Mastigocladopsis repens PCC 10914: one gene and its partner. The main gene of each other region encodes a partner of the protein of the gene in region 2 in a complex. Links are inferred from orthologs where the notes say so. Each region holds a gene or a part of one and is shown on either strand. Other genes may lie near its edges.

Region 1 (9,134 bases), 1.1 Mb from region 2 along the record:
CATTGGCTCCATCAAGCGCTGCTGCTTCGTAGAGCGAACGAGGGATGCCCTGCAACGCCGCTAAATAAATCACCATGTAAAATGGCGCAGTTGACCAAATATTCATGAGCATGATGCCTTTGAGCGCAACTGCTGGATCTCCCAACCAGTTATAGGTAGGTAATCCTACAAAAGCGAGAAAATCATTGAGCAACCCATTGGTGTTGTAAATCCACATAAAAATCAACGTCAAAACGGCTGAGGAGGTGACTGTTGGCAAAAAGTAAAGGATGCGCCACCAGTTTTTGCCTCGAATGCCAGAATTGAGAGTCACAGCCAGAATTAAAGCCAGGACAGTTTGGATTGGTACAACAATTGCAACGTATTGGGCTGTATTTCCCAAAGCAATCCAAACACGTTCATCTTCAATCAGTCGTGTGAAGTTACGAAAGCCAATAAAATCGTACTCAATACTACCAAGAAGTTGAACTTTGTGCAGGGAAAGAAAAACAGCCCAGAGAATGGGTAGCACCACAAACGTGCCTAACACCAAAATGGTTGGCATCATAAACAGATACCCTGCCAGGTCTTGTGTTATGTTTGACCTGGCGTTTCTCCGTAGCCTTCTGGTTTCAATCACAAATGAACCTCCGAGTCATCGCGCACCAACCCGACTGTAGCGATGGGTGGTGCATGATTATTTATCGTAACTCTTACGTGGAATGTATTGATCCTCAGACCGTATATTGGGTGTTTAAGAATTTCTGTTGCGAGTTTTTGAGTCTCACAACTACTCCATAGCGCTCGCCTTAATCAGTTCATTAGCCTCATCCTGCGCTTGCTGCATTGCCTGATGTAGTGGTTGCTGTCCCAATAAGGCGCTGACAAACTGGTTGTCGAAATTGTTCATAATCGCTGCTGGATACTCACCTGCTTGCCAAGGCATAGCATAATCCACCCCTGCCACAAGTGCAGCCCGTAGGGGGTCTTGGTCATAGCCTAATTTCTGGGCAACAGATTTACGGGATGGCAGAGCGAAGCCTGTTTTCGTCCACTTTGTCATACCTTCTTTACCCGTGAGGTAGGAAATAAGCTTCCAGGCTTCGGTTTTATGCTGGGTTTCCTTGTTCATCACATAGGCAACAGTGAAGACCATTGTGCCTTTATTGTCATTGATGGTAGGGACTTGTGCTGTAGCAAACTCCAGATTGGGAAAGGTTTCTGTTAGGTAAGGAATTGCCCAGTTACCCTCAATCACCATTGCAACCTTACCCTGACCAAACATTTCACTGCCTGAGTTGGTTCCAACATCAGATTTTTGTGCAGAGGAGCGGTCTTTTTGATACTGGTCTACTGCCAATTGTAGTCCTTGCAATCCAGCATCACTGGCAAATGCTGCATAACCATTTTGGTCTACGAGTTGTCCACCAAAGGCTTTGATTTTGTAAGCCTGACGCGCTAACTCTGGGATTTCCCCAAAACCATATTGATCAATTCTGCCATCGCGGTTACGGTCTACAGTCAACTTCTGTGAGTAGGTGCGTAGTTCCTCCCAAGTTGTTGGAGGAGTACTTAACCCGGCGGCTGCAAAAGCTTTTTTGTTGTAGAACAAAGCAAGTGTGGAATCATCCTTGGGAAAACCATAAATATGATTACCGTACTTAAAGCTATTGAGTAGCGTTCCTTCAAAGTCAGCTAGGTCAAATTCGGGGGTAATATATGCATCAAGCGGTTCTAGAACATTCTGGCTCATGAAGAAAGGAGCCTCAAGAGCATCTAGATAAAAGACATCAGGAGCTGCTTCACCAACTAAGCGGGTTTTTATGACATCCATGTATTGGTCGTTGATGACCTCATGCCTAACTTTGATACCTGGGTTTTGTGCTTCAAAGTCTTGTAGGACTTCTTTCAATAGTTTTTGCTCTGCTGGACTTGCTATCCAACCACCAAGTTTGATCGTGACTGCGGCTGGTGCTCTTGAGGCGTTAGGAAAGAGCAGGTTGTGACAACCAATAAACGAGAGGGCGATCGCCACCAACAGTCCCAAAAATTTCAACACGTTGGTTCGCATCACAAGTGAATAAAAAATTCTGTCACTTTATATATTGCCTCTGTAGCTCAGGATTGATTTTTTCTCTGTCTAAATTTTTGTTGAGAAATGCAAGCTAGAATAACGAAAAATTGCCAGTACGGCTTGAGATGCATCACCAACCAGTAGAGATAGGTCATGGATTTTGTTCCCCTTGAAACGGCTCCTCTTGCTCCCGAAATATCGCAGATTAAGGCTGCTCCTCTTGCGCCTGAAGTCACCCAGATTACAGTTCCGGAAACACCACACTCTCTTAGCTCAAAACCCAGCCCTCGAGTTTCTAAGGATGCTATTCGCACTAGTTTAAGAGCCTCCACTGTGGATGCTATCTTTTCAACATTTTTCTCCATTACCAGTGGCGGGATTTTGCTAAGTAATTTCTTAGTAGAATTGGATGCCAGACCAGTAGTTTTTGGGATGCTGTCCTCTATCCCGATGGTCGTGAATCTCATTCAGCCGTTTGGTGCATACCTGTCGGAACGCTCAACCAGCCGTTTCTGGTATTGCCTTTGCATTTATGGACCTTCTCGGCTACTCTGGCTGATTCTAGCTATTGGCATTACTATGGCAAGCTGGGGAAAAATTAATACCCACCAGCTGGTGGTACTGACGCTCTTGATTGTTCTTATGAGCAATCTCTTAGGTGCGCTAGGGGGTGCATCATGGCTAAGTTGGATGGCAACGCTCGTCCCCCGGCGATTGCGGGGGCGGTATTTCGGATTACGTAACAGTGTTTCCAGCCTGACCAATTTGGTGTGTGTACCTTTGGCAGGTCTAGCTGTATCAACCTGGCCAGGTGGAACTCTGCAAGGTTATGGAGTGGTTCTGCTTGTCGGCATTCTGTCGGGGCTTGTGAGCTTGGGGTGTCAGTACTTCAAGGTGGATGTGAACCCACAGGTACAAAACGCTTCTCCCACCAGGTCTTCTTCCAAAAATGCTGTTTTGTATAATACAATTGATAAAAGTAATAATACTGAGGAGCAGCTAAAAAATATCGAGCTTGGCAAGGATGCAACTGCTGGTGACAGCATCTGGAAGAACTCTAACTTTTTAAAGTTTCTGCTCTATTTCAGCTCATGGATGTTTGCCGCTAACCTCAGCCTCCCCTTCTTCAACCTCTATATGCTGGACACACTAAATCTAGATGTGAGATGGGTAACGCTTTATGGCAGCCTTCAGGCTGGAGCGAATCTGCTGATGCTTATTCTGTGGGGCAAGTTGGCAGACAGGATAGGCAATCGTCCAATCTTGCTGGTTATAGGGATGGTGGCTGCAAGCGTACCGTTGCTATGGCTGGGGATTAGTACTAACCTGATTGACCTGTGGTTGTGGTTGCCGCTGATACACATTTTCATCGGAGGGAATTGGGCGGCGCTTGACTTGTGCAACAACAATCTGCAAATAGAGGTAACACCAGCTAAAAATCAGTCCATCTATTTTGCGATCGCATCTGCCATTGCTGGGGTTAGCGGTGCTTTGGGCACAATCATAGGCGGCTTCATAGCACAAAATCCTTCGTTTGGTGGTTTATCAGGATTGTTCATCATCTCCGCTGCGTTCCGACTCGCAGCGATTGTTCCCCTGATCTTTGTGCAAGAAGGGCGAGGGCAATCTTTCTCCCAGATGAGACAAGTCTGGCAAGGGCGCAAACAGGTAGCTCAAGGTTAGACAGTTGATCCAAACAGTTGCTTTTGAAAGCGACGCTTTTGACGCTGCAAACTAAGATGGGGAGACAAGGGGAGGGGGTGTCTCCTTATCCCCCACTCCTGTTACTCAGCAGCGGTAGAACTCAAAGTCCTTGTCTCCCAAACCACCATATTATTATGAGTTGTCGTTGGTGCGGGTGGCTGGTGCAAAGCAATCAACTGTGCTAGAGTTTTCTTGATCTGAGTACGAGGCACAATATCATCGACAAAACCGTGCTTTAGCAAATCTTCCGCAGTTTGAAAGTCATCTGGCAGTTTTTCCCGTAAGGTTTGCTCAATCACTCGCCGACCAGCAAAGCCAATCGTAGCCTTCGGTTCTGCCAAGATGATATCTCCCAACATGGCAAAACTAGCCGTTACACCACCTGTCGTGGGATTCGTTAAAACGGGAATGTACAGTAGCCGTGCTTCCTGATGACGTTGCAAAGCTGCTGAAATTTTCGCCATTTGCATCAGCGAAAGCATCCCTTCCTGCATTCTCGCTCCACCAGAGGTACAAACAATAACCACAGGATAGCGTCGCTGAGTCGCTTGCTCAATCAAACGGGTCAGTTTTTCTCCTACCACCGAACCCATGCTTCCACCCATGAACCGGAAGTCCATGACCCCAAGAGCAGCGGGTAAACCATTCATATGACCTAAACCAGTTTTAACGGCGTCGATTAAGCCAAGTTTATCCTGCATTTCCCGCAGGCGGTCAATATATAGTTTGCGATCGCGAAATTGCAGTGGATCGGTAGGACGCAAATGCTCATCTATTGGTCTCCAAGTGTTTGCATCAATCAATTGACGAATGCGCTCATCGCTATCTACTCGATTATGATGTCCGCACTCAACACAAACCATCTGGTTAGCTCTCAGGTCTTTGGTATATGTCAAGACCCCACAGTTAGAACATTTATGCCACAGCCCATCAGCAATTTCACGTTCTTGGCGTTCCAGTATGGTAGAGCCTGATTTCCGTCGATTTGCAAACCAATCTAATAGAGACTTTAAACCGCGTGATTCTTCGTTGTTCGCCATTTTTATCTTATTTGAGTGGATAGTATGTCCAAAATATGTTAAGTCGCTTGTGGTCGCTCTTAGTTTTTTATCATTAGTCCTTTGTCCATACTAATGACTAATGACTCATAACTAATGACTACTTATTCAAATTCGTCTTGTAAGCAAATCAGACCTTCCGCATACATCTTTGGTTGCCAGCTTAACGAAAATACGTAAACCAATTCAAGTCTCTTGCTCGTCTTCAGGGGGACTTAAAAGCAGCAACGCAGTCCACTTGTCTTGTGCACGTACCTGCAAAGCCGCAGGAGTCCCAGCCCCCAAATAAGATTTCACCCCCAAATCAATAATTTTTGTTGCTATATCATGAGATGCAAGCAGTTGTTGCATCAGTTCTGCTTGCCAACGGTTACTTGTTGTTAAGAGGGTGATCCAAGTCACAACGATGATATTACCAAAAGCCTAAAGATAGATGGGGTGATGAGATTTACAGTTATAGTGTAATTGGGAATCGCGAGATGAAGAAGACTTTTGTAGAGACGTGCCATGGCACGTCTCTACAACTTTTGATTTTCCTTTTTCAACTGGTTGAGAAGAATAAGCGCAAATAAGAAGACAAAATAGCTTCACCGCCAAATAGAGCAATAACTGCTCCTACAGCGAGAAAAGGACCAAAAGGTATCTTTTGTCCCCATTTCATTGTGCCGCCACCTACCACTACTCCCACCACACAAGCAAGAAAACTAGCCAGGAGCAAATACTTCCATCCTAACCATGCTCCCATCATGGCTGCTAATTTGGCATCCCCTCCACCCATAGCAGTTTTCCTAAAGACAATTGAACCAATGATGGCGATCGCATCAAACAGCCATAAGCCCAGCACTGCTCCTACTATCGCCATCTTGAGATGATGTACTAATCCTACCCAACTAGCCTCTAGTAAAAAACCATAAACCATCTGAAACACAATTCCCATCACCAAACCCGACTTAGTCAATGGGTTGGGTAATGTCATTGTATCTAGGTCAATGAGCGATAGCGCTAATAACCAACTGCAAAACGCCCAGTAGCCTATTGTAGAGAGCGAAAATTTAAAGATCCAAAAAACTAGCAAAAAAACAAAACCCGTTACCCCTTCTACCACAGGATAACGGATAGAAATTTTACTTTTGCAATACCGACAACGCCCTCTTAACCACAGCCATCCCAACACTGGGACATTATCGTAGGGTTTGAGCTGGTTTAAGCAATGGGGACAGCGAGAAGGTGGAAAAAGAATCGACAGCCTAGCTGGTAAACGATAAACAACAACATTGATGAAGCTGCCAACAGAAGCTCCTAAGGCGAAAACGATGACACTCGCCTGAACTATTATCAAGGTGTCCATTAAGTCAATTGTCCTTTGTCATTTGTCCTTTGCTCAAAGGTTATAGCCTTAACTAATGACTAATGACTAACGACTAATGACTCAATACATATACGATTCAATCTGATTCAACGGCACGAAACATTCTTCTGGCAAGAGGACTGGTTGATTGGTAAAAATCACCTTACCCCGGTGATTAAACCGATTAATTGCTACTCCTGAAGCTTGCCCAGTCATTTCGGGATGTACCTCACAGTAAGTGTGGTAAATCTGACCAGCGGCTCTGATGACGGCAGGATCAATCAAAGCTGGCTGGTTTTTTTGGTTGGTATAGTTTGCTTGTCCTTGTTTTAAAGCGTACACCACTCACTGAGTCTTTTGTAGGTTTGTGTTAATAGTTTATCCGAAAAGTTTAAGCAAGAGTTGCCAAAATGTCGGTTTGAGCCTGTGCAATTATTCCGCTTCGAGGACTTGAATAAGTGCCTCACCCATAGCGCGGCAAGCCAAAAGATTCATGCCAGGAGACATTATATCCCCAGTGCGATCGCCTCTTTGCAAAACTTGCAACACTCCTTGTTCAATGTGATCTGCTGCAGTTGGTTCGTTCAAACCATAACGAAGCATCATAGCGGCACTCAAAACCTGTGCTAAAGGGTTTGCTTTATCCTGTCCAGCAATATCTGGGGCGGAACCGTGAACGGGTTCAAATACTCCTGGATTAGAAGCACCTAAACTCGCAGAGGGTAACATCCCAATACTACCAGTCAGCATAGCAGCCGCATCTGAGAGAATATCGCCAAACAAGTTACCTGTGACGATCGTATCGAACTGCTTGGGAGCGCGTAACAACTGCATAGCTGCATTATCTACATACATATGAGAGAGTTCCACATCCGGATACTCTTGGGCAAGTTTGGTGATGCGATCGCGCCACAGTTGAGAAACTTCCAACACGTTCGACTTATCCACAGAACAAAGTTTCTTTCCGCGTTTCCGTGCGGCTTCAAACGCCACCCGCCCAATGCGCTCAATTTCCGATTCGGTGTAAGCCATCGTATTCACACCGCGCTTCTCACCGGTTTCTGTTTCAAAAATGCCCTTGGGCTTGCCAAAGTAAATTCCACCGGTAAGTTCGCGCACTACCAGAATATCAACACCTTCTACAACCTCCCGTTTCAAGGAAGAAGCATCAATCAATTGGGGCAGTATTTTCGCTGGACGCAAATTGGCAAATAATCCTAACCCCGCACGTAGTCCCAACAAACCCGCCTCTGGGCGTAAATGAGATGGCAAGGTATCCCACTTGTAACCGCCAATAGCTGCAAGTAAAACAGCATGGCTGTTGCGGCATATATCCAAGCTAGCAGTTGGCAGAGGTTCGCCCGTAGCATCAATGGCTGCACCACCAATAATGGCTTCTTGGAATTCAAATTGAATATCAAACTTCTTCCCTACGACTTTCAGCACATCTACCGCCACTGCCATAATTTCGGGTCCAATGCCATCGCCGGGGAGTAGGGTAACACGGTATTGCTGTGCCATAGTTCGTTTTAACTGGGTAAATCTTTAATGTAGAAATTCTTGCAGATTAAATATCATACCTAGTAAGTGTACCAATGGAGTTTTTGATTTATTTAGATGTGTGTTGCCTCAATTGATGACAGAATGTTACGTTTGGCTGCAAGGTGGAGAGACTTGTTACAAGTAAGAGTAGAAAACCCGCTTCAGTGGGTAATGGAGGTGACACATGATAGACGTGACTAAACTTTCTCAGGCTGAGATTAGGGGGCTGGGAATAGAAGCCCTAACTAAGGCTCTTGGTCCTGCTGGAATGGCGCGATTTATGCAGCAATTTGATATGGGTAGTGGAGATTACACGCGAGATAGAGATAAAATCTTGGGAAATCCCACTATTGAAGAAATCGTTGCCGAAATTAAGGAAATGCGGCGAGAACAGCAGGAGCAAAGTGAAAAGTAAAAAAGCTGTCTATGGTAGCGATTGTCTAGACTTGAGAATCAACACAATCGTTACAAATGCTATCCTACCTTATGACCTGTTCCAAGCTTTGATAAAGGCAATCACTGAATGTCCATGCGAACTCAGCACCGGACCAGCTGGACAATTGGTACGCTGGGCGCAGCAATTCTATTGCCGTCGATCATTTCTAAGTTACTGGGCATTTACGGTTTCTTCCCTTTCGTGCTGCTTATTTTTCCCTATCTTCCAATTCTAGCCAACACGGTAACAACAGTTTGGTTGCTGTTAGGTCAGGTACTCGTGCTGGTATTGCTGAACCTGCAACTTACACGACAACTGCGGCGAGCAGGCGAGTCTACCTCCAAAGTACTGTTTGCACCAGCGAAGTAATTTTACTATTTCATCGCCTTCTTTACCAATTCTGGTATCTGAGAAGGACGTTCTGCAACTGGGACTTTTGCTTGAGAAAAAGCGGTTAATTTACTTTTTGCTGTGCCAAAATCAGGGTCGCGTCCTATCACAGCCGCCAAAGTTCCAGTCTGACGCCAATGTTTTACTGGTGGTGCTTGTGTACCTGCAATATAGGCAACGACTGGTTTATCAATTGCTTCAGCAATGTATTGCGCTGCGGCTTCTTCACGACCACCACCTGGTTGACCAACCAACACAATTGCCTTTGTAGCTTCATCCTCATCTAAGATTTGCAGCCATTGCAGAAAAGACGAACCAACAATCGCATCACTACCAATGCTGACACTAATCGATTGTCCTAAGCCAGCATTGGTTATTTCTCTAGCAACTTCGTAGGTGAGGGTGGTGCTGCGACTAAGGATGCCTACTGAACCAGGGGTATAAAATTCACTTGGTTGAGTACCCAAGAGAATTTTCCCTGGTACGATGATACCAGGACTATTTGGTCCCACTATTAGGGTTTCTGTTGCCTCGGCTTTGCGAAGTAATTCCACCATATCCAAGGGTGGCACGCCTGGGGAAATGATGATAATTTGGCGGATA
Region 2 (9,217 bases):
TGGCGTTTCGCAAAAATTGCCGCAATACAATTTGTGGTAGCTGCGCTATGCGAATCAATGGACGTTCGGCTTTGGCTTGTAAGGAAAATGTTGGCAGTGAAATTGCCAAATTACAACAGAGCCAAATAACAGGATGTCATGCGAATGTTATTCCAGAAATAACGATCGCACCAATGGGCAATATGCCTGTCATCAAAGATTTAGTGGTGGATATGAACAGTTTTTGGAACCACCTTGAGAAAGTTGCTCCTTATGTGAGTACAGCAGGACGTAGTGTCCCAGAAAGGGAATTTTTACAAACACCCCAAGAGCGATTGCGCCTTGATGAAACTGGTAACTGTATCATGTGTGGAGCTTGTTACTCTGAGTGCAATGCTCGTGAAGTAAACCCAGATTTTGTGGGTCCCCACGCCCTTGCCAAAGCTTACCGCATGGTGGCAGACTCTCGTGATAGCACAACGGAAACTCGTTTAGAAAAATATAATGAAGGAACTAAAGGAGTTTGGGGTTGCACCCGTTGTTTTTACTGTAATTCTGTATGTCCAATGGGTGTTGCCCCACTAGAACAAATCACTAAAATTAAGCAGGAAATTCTCGAACACAAACAAGCTAGCGACAGCCGTTCAATTCGCCATCGCAAAGTCCTAGTAGACTTAGTCAAAGAAGGTGGGTGGATTGATGAGCGTCAATTTGGCTTACAAGTGCTGGGGAACTATTTCCGAGACATCAAAGGACTCCTAAGTCTTGCTCCTCTTGGGTTGCGAATGTTAGCTCGAGGTAAATTCCCCTTAGCATTTGAGCCTTCCCAAGGAACTCAACAAGTGCGATCGCTCATCGAAGCCGTGCAGCAAGAAATAGGGGAGTAGGGGAAGTGGAGGAGTGGAGGAGTGGAGATGTTGGTTCTTTCCTCCCCTCCCCGTTTCCTCCCCTCCATCTCCCTCATCTCCCCACTAACGTGGGTCTTGAGGCACATTTAACGGTTGCCCAGAACGGTTATAAACTAAAATATCCCATTGTCCATTAACACTAGACTCAAAAGCAATCCTACTGCCATCAGCACTAATTGTTGGATTACGGACTTCTGCTTGCAAGTTAGCAGTCAAGTTTCTTAGTTGACGTGTTTCTCTGTCATAAAGAAAAATAGCTGCTCGCCCCTGACGACTACCGATTAACACGATATAACGACCATTCTCAGAAACAGCAGGATGAGAAGCGACAGTATCAAAGGAATTTAAGCCAGGCAAATCAACCAAACTACGAGTTACCGCATCAAACATATAAACATCTTGGCTGCCCTGGCGATCGCTCGTAAAAACAATGTATCTTCTTGAAATTTGGGGTTCTAATTCCGAAGCAGAACTATTAAGACTCTGACCTCCTGGATCGTATCCATAATTCACTAAGCGCGGGTAGCCAGCACAGCCACCTAACAAACTCGTTATGGCAAATACAGGGACAAAAATAGAGTGTTTCGTCATTAGTCAAAAGTCAAGAGTCAAAAATTATTCTACTCCCCTGCTTCCCCCACTCCCCCACTCCTCACGGGGGTGTAGCCACGGCTGCGCCATTGGGAATATCTAACTCAATGTTTGGTCCGCGATCTAGAACTTCAATGTCCCACTGACCACGGCTAGCAGTTTCAAAAACAACATAACGCCCGTCTGGGCTGATACTTGGATTTCTGACCCAGCCACGATAGATTGGGGTAAGGATTTGTGACTGTTGGCTAGCGCGATCATAGAGAGCCACAACTGGTCTACCTTGGTCGCTCGTGATGTAGGCAGTATAACGTCCGGTGTAGCTAAGGCTAGGACTTTCGGTAATTGTCTCCGGTCGATTTAAGCCTTGTGTCTGAACAAACTGCTGTTGTTCCAAGTCGTAGATAAGCAGTTGATGACTACCATTGCGATTAGATACAAATGCTAAAAAACGACCATTTCCACTCAATGCCGGTTGCTGTTCAGTGTAGCGGCTGTTGAGAGATGTTGGTCCAATCGGGGTATCGCTGTAACCACAGGATACAAGCAAACTTGCCATTGCAAAACTAAGACCCCAAGGAATTTGCCTTTGGAGCCAAAAACTAGGTGTAACTTTTTTCACCTCAACCTTGTCCCGTTACCCCTGCGTCCTCCACCTAAGCTGATTTATACATCATCATCAAAATTCGATGAATTATCAAGATCATCACCCGAACGCTCTGAACGGTCTATTGGTTTGTAATCTACATATTCTGTGGAAATAACCTCATCATCCTCACGTTCTCTTCGGGGAGACGATTCAGTTGGTGTACGACGTTTTCTAGGTCTGGGAGGAACATCTTCATCACGCGTTTCTGGACGTACTGGTCCGTTACTACCACGACGAGGAGGTCTTTTTTCTTCAGTAGTTGAACTATCCCAATTATCAACTGTTTTGGAAGCACTCCAATCCTCATCATCAAACCTTTCCGAGGGGCGCACAGAACGCCCAGAACTACGGCGACGGGTTTTGTCAGTTTTGTCAGTTGTTGTCAGCCTTTCACTGCCATTGCGACGTTCTGGACGACGCGGGGTTTCATCTTCGTAGTAATCATCACGAGATGAACGGCTATCCCTACTACCCGAAATTCGACCACGCACGGGGCGCTCATCGTAATCATCTTCATAAGGCAGGGGTTCTAATTCAGCGTCTACCTGTGCCTTATATTTCCTGTTATACCTGTAGTTGTCGCTGACTTCTCGTTCGTCATCCACAATAGGGGTGTTACGCTTGGCTTGCTGGGTTGCTATACCCCTTAGACGAATACTTTCAACCGCAAAAAATATCGTTGAGCCTGCCAACAGCAACTGACCAAATTGTAAAATCGGGTCAAGACGCCAACCTTGAAAGACGAGAATGAAGCCGCAAAGTAATCCCACCGCAGCAAAAAAGATATCTTGGTCGCGTGAGAGTTCTGGACGCACAGAGCGCAGAAAGTAGAGTGCTGCCCCAGCCACAGCCAAGAAAATTCCTAGAATACTGGCTGAGTTTGCCCCAAAATTTACCTGAGCCAGAACACTGGCTGAGTTCAGCCCAAACATTAGCATTGTTGTTTACCCAATATCAAAATCTATGTTAGCGAGTCAGAATTTAAATCTCTACTGTAATTAGACACAATATACTTTAAAGACGCGAAGTTGCCTCGCTCTGCGTGGAGCTTTGCTAACGCGTCTCTAGTCTCTACATTATGACCTAAAGCTAAGAACCCTGTGTTTGTCAGCTTAGTATAAATATTATGATGAATTGCGAAGAATCTGCAATTAAGCAATTCACTCACACAAAACCAGTTTTAAGAATAGAGACGTGGTATCCCACGTCTCTACAAAAGTCTTATTAGCGTTGGATTTTATCTTTCTGGCTAACAAAAATCAATCCTAGTGTGGCAGGGATAACGACAATTGCTGTACCCCAAACCAGACTCCAAAGGAAATTTGCTAAAGATGGCGTCATAGATTTCAACCTTTTTTTACACTCTTATCACAATTTTAATAGTCTATCAGACCCTTGAGAAGCCATTTATGGCAGTAGGGAGTAGTTCACCGTAGTGGTTAACGGCGACTCCTATCCTGTCAAGGATAGACTGTAGTAGTGCTATATTCCCCTTTGGGTAACAGCATTTAGTTAAAATTAGAGAAAGGCTTTACAAAGCTTAAAATTTGCTCACCCTGTTTCAGTTCTTTCCTTTATTTACACAAAAAAGTCAAGCTTAAATCATGACTGGTGTTGACATTACTGCTTGGATTCTCGGTCCAGTGTTGGGACTGATGATATTTTTGTTTATTTTCCGGATTATTCTGACTTGGTATCCTCAGGTTGATCTGAATCGTTTGCCTTTTAATCTAGTAGCTTGGCCTACTGAACCCTTTTTGGTGCCATTGCGAAAGATTGTACAACCTATCGGTGGAGTGGACATTACCCCCATCATTTGGGTAGGTATCCTCAGTTTTTTACGGGAAATTCTCCTGGGTCAGCAAGGACTGCTGACCATGCTGTCTCGTGTCCAATAGGCTTTGGGGTTTGTTAGTTGTTAGTTGTGAGTCCACCACTGCGGGAGGGTTTCCAACGCCAGATGCTCCACTTGGGGAGCCACCCCCGTGGTGAGCCAGCGCTATGCAGGAGGGTTTCCCGACTTGAGGGGAGTGGCGTGAGACCCCAAGACCGCACTGGCTCCTCCGCAGGTGACTGGCGTTGGCGTAGCCTCAGGGGAGGAGATACCCGTTCGCCGTAAGGCGTGGCGTTAGCCATAGGGTTAGTTGTTGCCAGTCAAAAATTAACTACTAACTACTACTCAGTCACAAACACTACTGCACTAAAGTTTTCATCTCCTGTACGAAATTAGTGTAGACTTGCCCCTTCAAAAACTGCGGGTGTTCCATAATTTTCTGATGAAATCCAATAGTCGTGGGTAGTCCCGTAATGGCACATTCTCGCAGTGCTCGTTTCATGCGGTTAATAGCAGTAGGACGGTCTGCGCCCCAAACGATTAACTTGCCAATGAGTGAGTCGTAGTAAGGAGGAATTTGGTAATCGGTGTAAACATGGGAGTCAATGCGAACTCCAGGACCTCCAGGAGGGAGATAACCACTGATACGTCCAGCAGAGGGGCGAAAGTCATTGTCAGGATCTTCCGCATTAATGCGGCACTCGATCGCATGACCTCGCAAGACGACTTGGTCTTGTGTCAGCTTGAGTCTTTCCCCTTGGGCAATAAGGATTTGTTCGACAACCAAATCTATCCCAGTAATCATCTCCGTCACTGGATGCTCGACTTGAATCCGGGTGTTCATTTCCATAAAGTAGAATTGACCGGATTTATCCAAGAGAAACTCAATGGTTCCAGCCCCACTGTAGTTAATAAATTGGGCAGCTTTGACAGCAGCTTCTCCCATTTTCTCTCGCAGGTCTGGGTCTAAAGCCGGGCTAGGGGCTTCTTCTAGAAGTTTCTGGTTGCGGCGTTGAATCGAACAATCCCGTTCCCCTAAATGGATGACGTTGCCGTAGTTATCAGCCAATATTTGAAATTCAATATGGCGGGGACGCTCAATAAATTTTTCTAGGTAGACCCCAGAATTACCAAATGCAGCTCCCGCTTCACCTTGGGCTGCTTGGTAGGATTTGACGAACTCATTTTCAGAACCTACTAAGCGCATACCTCGTCCACCACCGCCCGCTGTGGCTTTAACCATCACTGGGTAGCCAATTTTTCTAGCGATCACCAAGCCTTCTTGTTCCGACTCTACCAAGCCATCGCTACCAGGTACCGTAGGAACCCCAGCTTTTTGCATGGTTTCTTTCGCAGTAGATTTATCCCCCATGAGCCGAATAGCTTCGGGAGATGGACCTATAAAAGCAATATGATGGTCAGCACAGATTTCTGCAAACCGAGCATTTTCAGCCAAGAATCCATAGCCAGGGTGAATAGCGCTGGCATTACGTGTCAATGCCGCTGCAATAATATTGGGAATATTCAAATAACTTTTACCGCTGGCAGCTTCGCCAATGCAAACCGCTTCATCGGCAAGTTGGACGTGTAGAGCATTACGGTCAACGGTGGAGTGTACCGCAACTGTCGCAATCCCCATTTCTTCACAGGCGCGGAGAATGCGAAGCGCAATTTCTCCCCGATTAGCAATTAATATTTTGTCAAACTTCATCTTCTAGCTTTGATATCAGTCCATGTAGATTGACATTTTCTGCCGTCAAAATTGAAATTACGCAGAGCCTCATCTCAAATTCTGACTGGAGATTCCCAAACCTCTTCCCAAAAATCAGGAAGGATTTGGCTGCTTGCCTCTACGGGTATTAACTAGACTAGCAATATTGCTGCTGCTAATCTGGAGTTAGTTTCCCGAGTTTGGCATTTTTTCGTACCGTGCGCGACAGCTTAGACTCAATTTCCGAGCAGCTGCGGTTGCCACCGCTCGTCGCTATACCCCTTTTTAATATCACTTGTGCAGCTACTACATTTCTGTCCGTCGAGTATACCCATTTGAGATATTTCTAAATATCTGAACTTAAATTTTCTCTAACTTGGGTATCACCTTACTGTAATTGTTTCTCTTATGCTATACTTTCATAGTCAAAGAAAGCTTGCGGATGTGGCGGAATTGGTATACGCGCACGTTTGAGGGGCGTGTGGCTTTGCCTTGCGAGTTCGAGTCTCGCCATCCGCATTTTTTAGTTCTGAGTCCTAAGGAGCCACCACTGTGGGTGGGTTCCACGCCCTGTTGAGGCAACTAGTGTTACCGAGTCCTAAGTTAGATTTTGGTAAATAGTAAAAAATACCTATTTTTTTTCCTTCTCGTACTTAGAACTTCAACTTATGCTTTTATAGAGATTAGTGAAGTTTTGTAAAGAACCTTGACAGCGACTGTTACACCGATAAACAACTTAACAATACCCTCGGGGTGGCACCGCCTCACTCCGCTTTGGCAAGGTGGCGAGGAAGTCATTCAACAAGGTTTGCCACACACTCAGCTGGCACCGACTTGGCAATTACTCCTTTTAGGTGACGGCTCCCCAACAAGACACTTACAACTGCTGACAGGCGAGCCTACGGAAGTGGATGTCATCGATATGTCATTAATTGGCATGGACTTGGATGGTGCCCCCGACCTCATACAAGCTGTGCCAGGACCAAGGCTGCGGCGGCAGGTCTGGCTGCGTACTGCCTCTGGTCAGCGGTTGGCGTATGCCACCTCATGGTGGGAAGGTTCTCATGTAGATGAGTATTTGCAAAATCGTTCGTTACCTATTTGGGCAAGTTTAGCTCGTCTCCGTACAGAGTTGTATCGGGATGTCCAAGGGATTTACTCCGGTAACTCGAAAGCTTTGGAGTTAGGTTTTAATGAGACTGGGCCTTTTTGGGGTCGCCACTACTTGTTTTGGCATCATGGGCAACCCCTAACGTTAATTTACGAAGTTTTCTCGCCCTATTTAACAAAATATTTGGGATCCATGCAGCTAAGTTCAATCAATGGTAAGGTTTAGTCCCAAAATATAGAACTTAGAACGTATTTCAGAATAGATTCTCAAGAGTGCAAAACGCAAAACACAGAAGGCAGAAGGCAGAATAATTCTTGAGTTCTGTGTTCTGTATTTTTCTACCTACAAGAAATGAAGTGCAAAATGCAATGGAAGACCTAGTGGTCTATCGCATTTATTTTGAAGGCTTCGTAGTGAGCGCTTAAGCGCTTAAAGAACCTATGACTAAAGTCTTTACTACATTAAATGCGATAAACCACTAGAGCAGATGCAATAAAAAAAGTGTATAAAGTTTGATACAATAACCGCCATCAGGGAAAGTCGAACAATGTTACTAACAATAACTTACCCTGAAGTTAACCTTGTATAGGAAAATACTAAAACTATGCCATTAGCAGTTGGTAGTGATGCGCCTACATTTACCGTCAAAGACACCAACGGCAACACTGTCTCATTATCTGATTTCAAGGGCAAAAAGGTGGTTTTGTATTTCTACCCCAAAGACGATACCCCAGGCTGTACTAAACAAGCCTGTAGCTTTCGAGATGCCATTGACAATTATCAGAGCAAAGATGTTGTGGTGCTAGGAGTCAGTGTAGATGATGAAGCTTCTCATCAGGCATTCACCGAAAAATATAATCTCAATTTTCCGCTACTAGCTGACACCAATAAAACCTTGGTTAAAGCATACGATGTTGATGGTGGTGGTTATGCCAAGCGCGTTACCTACGTCATTGATGGTAACGGCAAAATTATTCATGTTGACTCTAGTGTCAACACATCCTCTCACGCTAGCGATGTTTTAGCGGCATTGGGGCTGTAAAAGCTATTAGTCATTGAGGAGAACACAGAACACACGTCTGAATAATAAAAAGTTTTTGAGTTCTGCGTTCTGTGTTCTTTTTTTGTCACCTTACTTACCCGATTGCGGTGTAATAACCTGAGGTGTATTCACCTGAAAGCGTGGTTGGTTTGGCTGCTGTTGAGTTGGATTTTGCAGATAGAACTGTTCTTGCTTTTTCTTGAATGCTGCTGCAGCGTCATTCAGTTGTTGATTCTGTTCATCTGCATTCCAAACCGTACTTCCTTGTTGAACGCGATGAATTAAATTAAAGAAACCCGAATTATTCACCTCATCGCTGCGAGGTGATAATGGATCGTCATTCTGTTGTGGATCGAGGTCTTGTAGGATACTTCTAGATTGAGCTAAGGTGGGTTGAGGCAATAGCAAGGAAACTAAGCTGATTCCAGCAACGGTCACAACAACAATCTGCTTAAGCGGTAAAAATGGTTTTTTCATAAAAGCCTCCAAGAATTTTGGAAACCCACACCTTGCAGGCGTGGGATTAAGGTATTTTTCCCCTACAATCGCGCAAAATTAGATAATGCTTCTATCTTAAGCAAGAGTCCGTCGCAGTTGGGGTTGAATACTCAATAATGCGACAACGGCAAAGCCTAGCAACACAAGCAACGCACCGCCAAAGGTGACATCACCCCAAAAAGCATGCATCACTACACTATTTAATCCCCAATCTTTGTGAAGATACAAGTAGCGAATGGGTTCAATGGCATAGCTGAGGGGATTCAGCGTCGCCACAACCTGCAACCATTGAGGCATAAAGGATAAAGGAGCTAAAGCTGTGCTCGCAAACAACAATGGCAGGTTACTCACAAAAATAACCGCAATGAGTTCGATGTGTCCAGGTAAGGCAAAAGCTAAACCAAGGCTGATAGCCGTCACGCCTAATGCAAGGAGAAAGACGATCAGGGCGATCGCACCCAAACCAACTGCATCTGGGAACCCAGCTCCTAAAAAGGCTGCTGCTGTCACAATAACCGCAGCTTGCACCAAACTCTGACTGATAATAAAGATTGCCGACGCCAGAACTATCGAAAATCTTGATGCGAGTGGAGCCACCAGCAAACGATTCAAAAAGCCAAACTCGCGATCAAACATCACGGGTAAGCCAGCGTTGAGCGCTCCAGCAAATGCGGTAAAAACAATTATACCAGCACCCAGAAATTGCCCATAATTTGTCGTATTACCAAAGATACCCTGAGGCGCATTTTGAAACAAAGCCCCAAACAGCACCAACCAAATGACTGGTTGAATAATTCCTGCAATTAAGGTTGAAGGACGCCGTTGCAATTGAATAAACAAGCGGCGAGTCAAAGCCAGCGTTTCTTGCACAAATTCAGCAAATACATTGGGAGC

Evidence for each region.
Region 1: the proteins of accC (region 2) and accD are in contact, whole or in part, in a solved structure (PDB 8UXZ), measured with the Escherichia coli proteins. The link is inferred for Mastigocladopsis repens PCC 10914 from one-to-one orthologs.

The regions. Positions count from the first base shown.
Region 1 is NZ_JH992901.1:938,170-947,303, forward strand. The notes cover bases 2,818-5,707. They hold accD (acetyl-CoA carboxylase, carboxyltransferase subunit beta), read right to left. Parts: upstream 4,798-5,707; coding sequence 3,838-4,797; downstream 2,818-3,837. Other genes in these bases: MAS10914_RS0106485 (MFS transporter), read left to right, coding at 2,818-3,736; MAS10914_RS0106495 (putative signal transducing protein), read right to left, coding at 5,002-5,217; MAS10914_RS0106500 (prepilin peptidase), read right to left, coding at 5,357-5,707. Outside these bases: MAS10914_RS0106475 (carbohydrate ABC transporter permease), read right to left, coding at 1-619; MAS10914_RS0106480 (ABC transporter substrate-binding protein), read right to left, coding at 770-2,050; more of MAS10914_RS0106485, read left to right, coding at 2,207-2,817; more of MAS10914_RS0106500, read right to left, coding at 5,708-6,163; MAS10914_RS0106505 (hypothetical protein), read right to left, coding at 6,245-6,505; leuB (3-isopropylmalate dehydrogenase), read right to left, coding at 6,596-7,684; MAS10914_RS0106515 (hypothetical protein), read left to right, coding at 7,890-8,120; MAS10914_RS0106520 (hypothetical protein), read left to right, coding at 8,229-8,510; MAS10914_RS0106525 (succinate--CoA ligase subunit alpha), read right to left, coding at 8,516-9,134.
Region 2 is NZ_JH992901.1:2,052,714-2,061,930, forward strand. The notes cover bases 3,497-6,469. They hold accC (acetyl-CoA carboxylase biotin carboxylase subunit), read right to left. Parts: upstream 5,673-6,469; coding sequence 4,320-5,672; downstream 3,497-4,319. Other genes in these bases: MAS10914_RS0111265 (YggT family protein), read left to right, coding at 3,732-4,025; MAS10914_RS34125 (hypothetical protein), read right to left, coding at 4,039-4,263; MAS10914_RS0111280 (chorismate lyase), read left to right, coding at 6,379-6,469. Outside these bases: MAS10914_RS0111240 (succinate dehydrogenase/fumarate reductase iron-sulfur subunit), read left to right, coding at 1-866; MAS10914_RS0111245 (TolB family protein), read right to left, coding at 951-1,478; MAS10914_RS0111250 (TolB family protein), read right to left, coding at 1,540-2,100; MAS10914_RS0111255 (Ycf66 family protein), read right to left, coding at 2,145-3,065; psbX (photosystem II reaction center X protein), read right to left, coding at 3,352-3,468; more of MAS10914_RS0111280, read left to right, coding at 6,470-7,008; MAS10914_RS0111285 (peroxiredoxin), read left to right, coding at 7,388-7,825; MAS10914_RS0111290 (hypothetical protein), read right to left, coding at 7,916-8,302; MAS10914_RS0111295 (ABC transporter permease), read right to left, coding at 8,399-9,217. UniProt on the Escherichia coli protein: This protein is a component of the acetyl coenzyme A carboxylase complex; first, biotin carboxylase catalyzes the carboxylation of the carrier protein and then the transcarboxylase transfers the carboxyl group to form malonyl-CoA.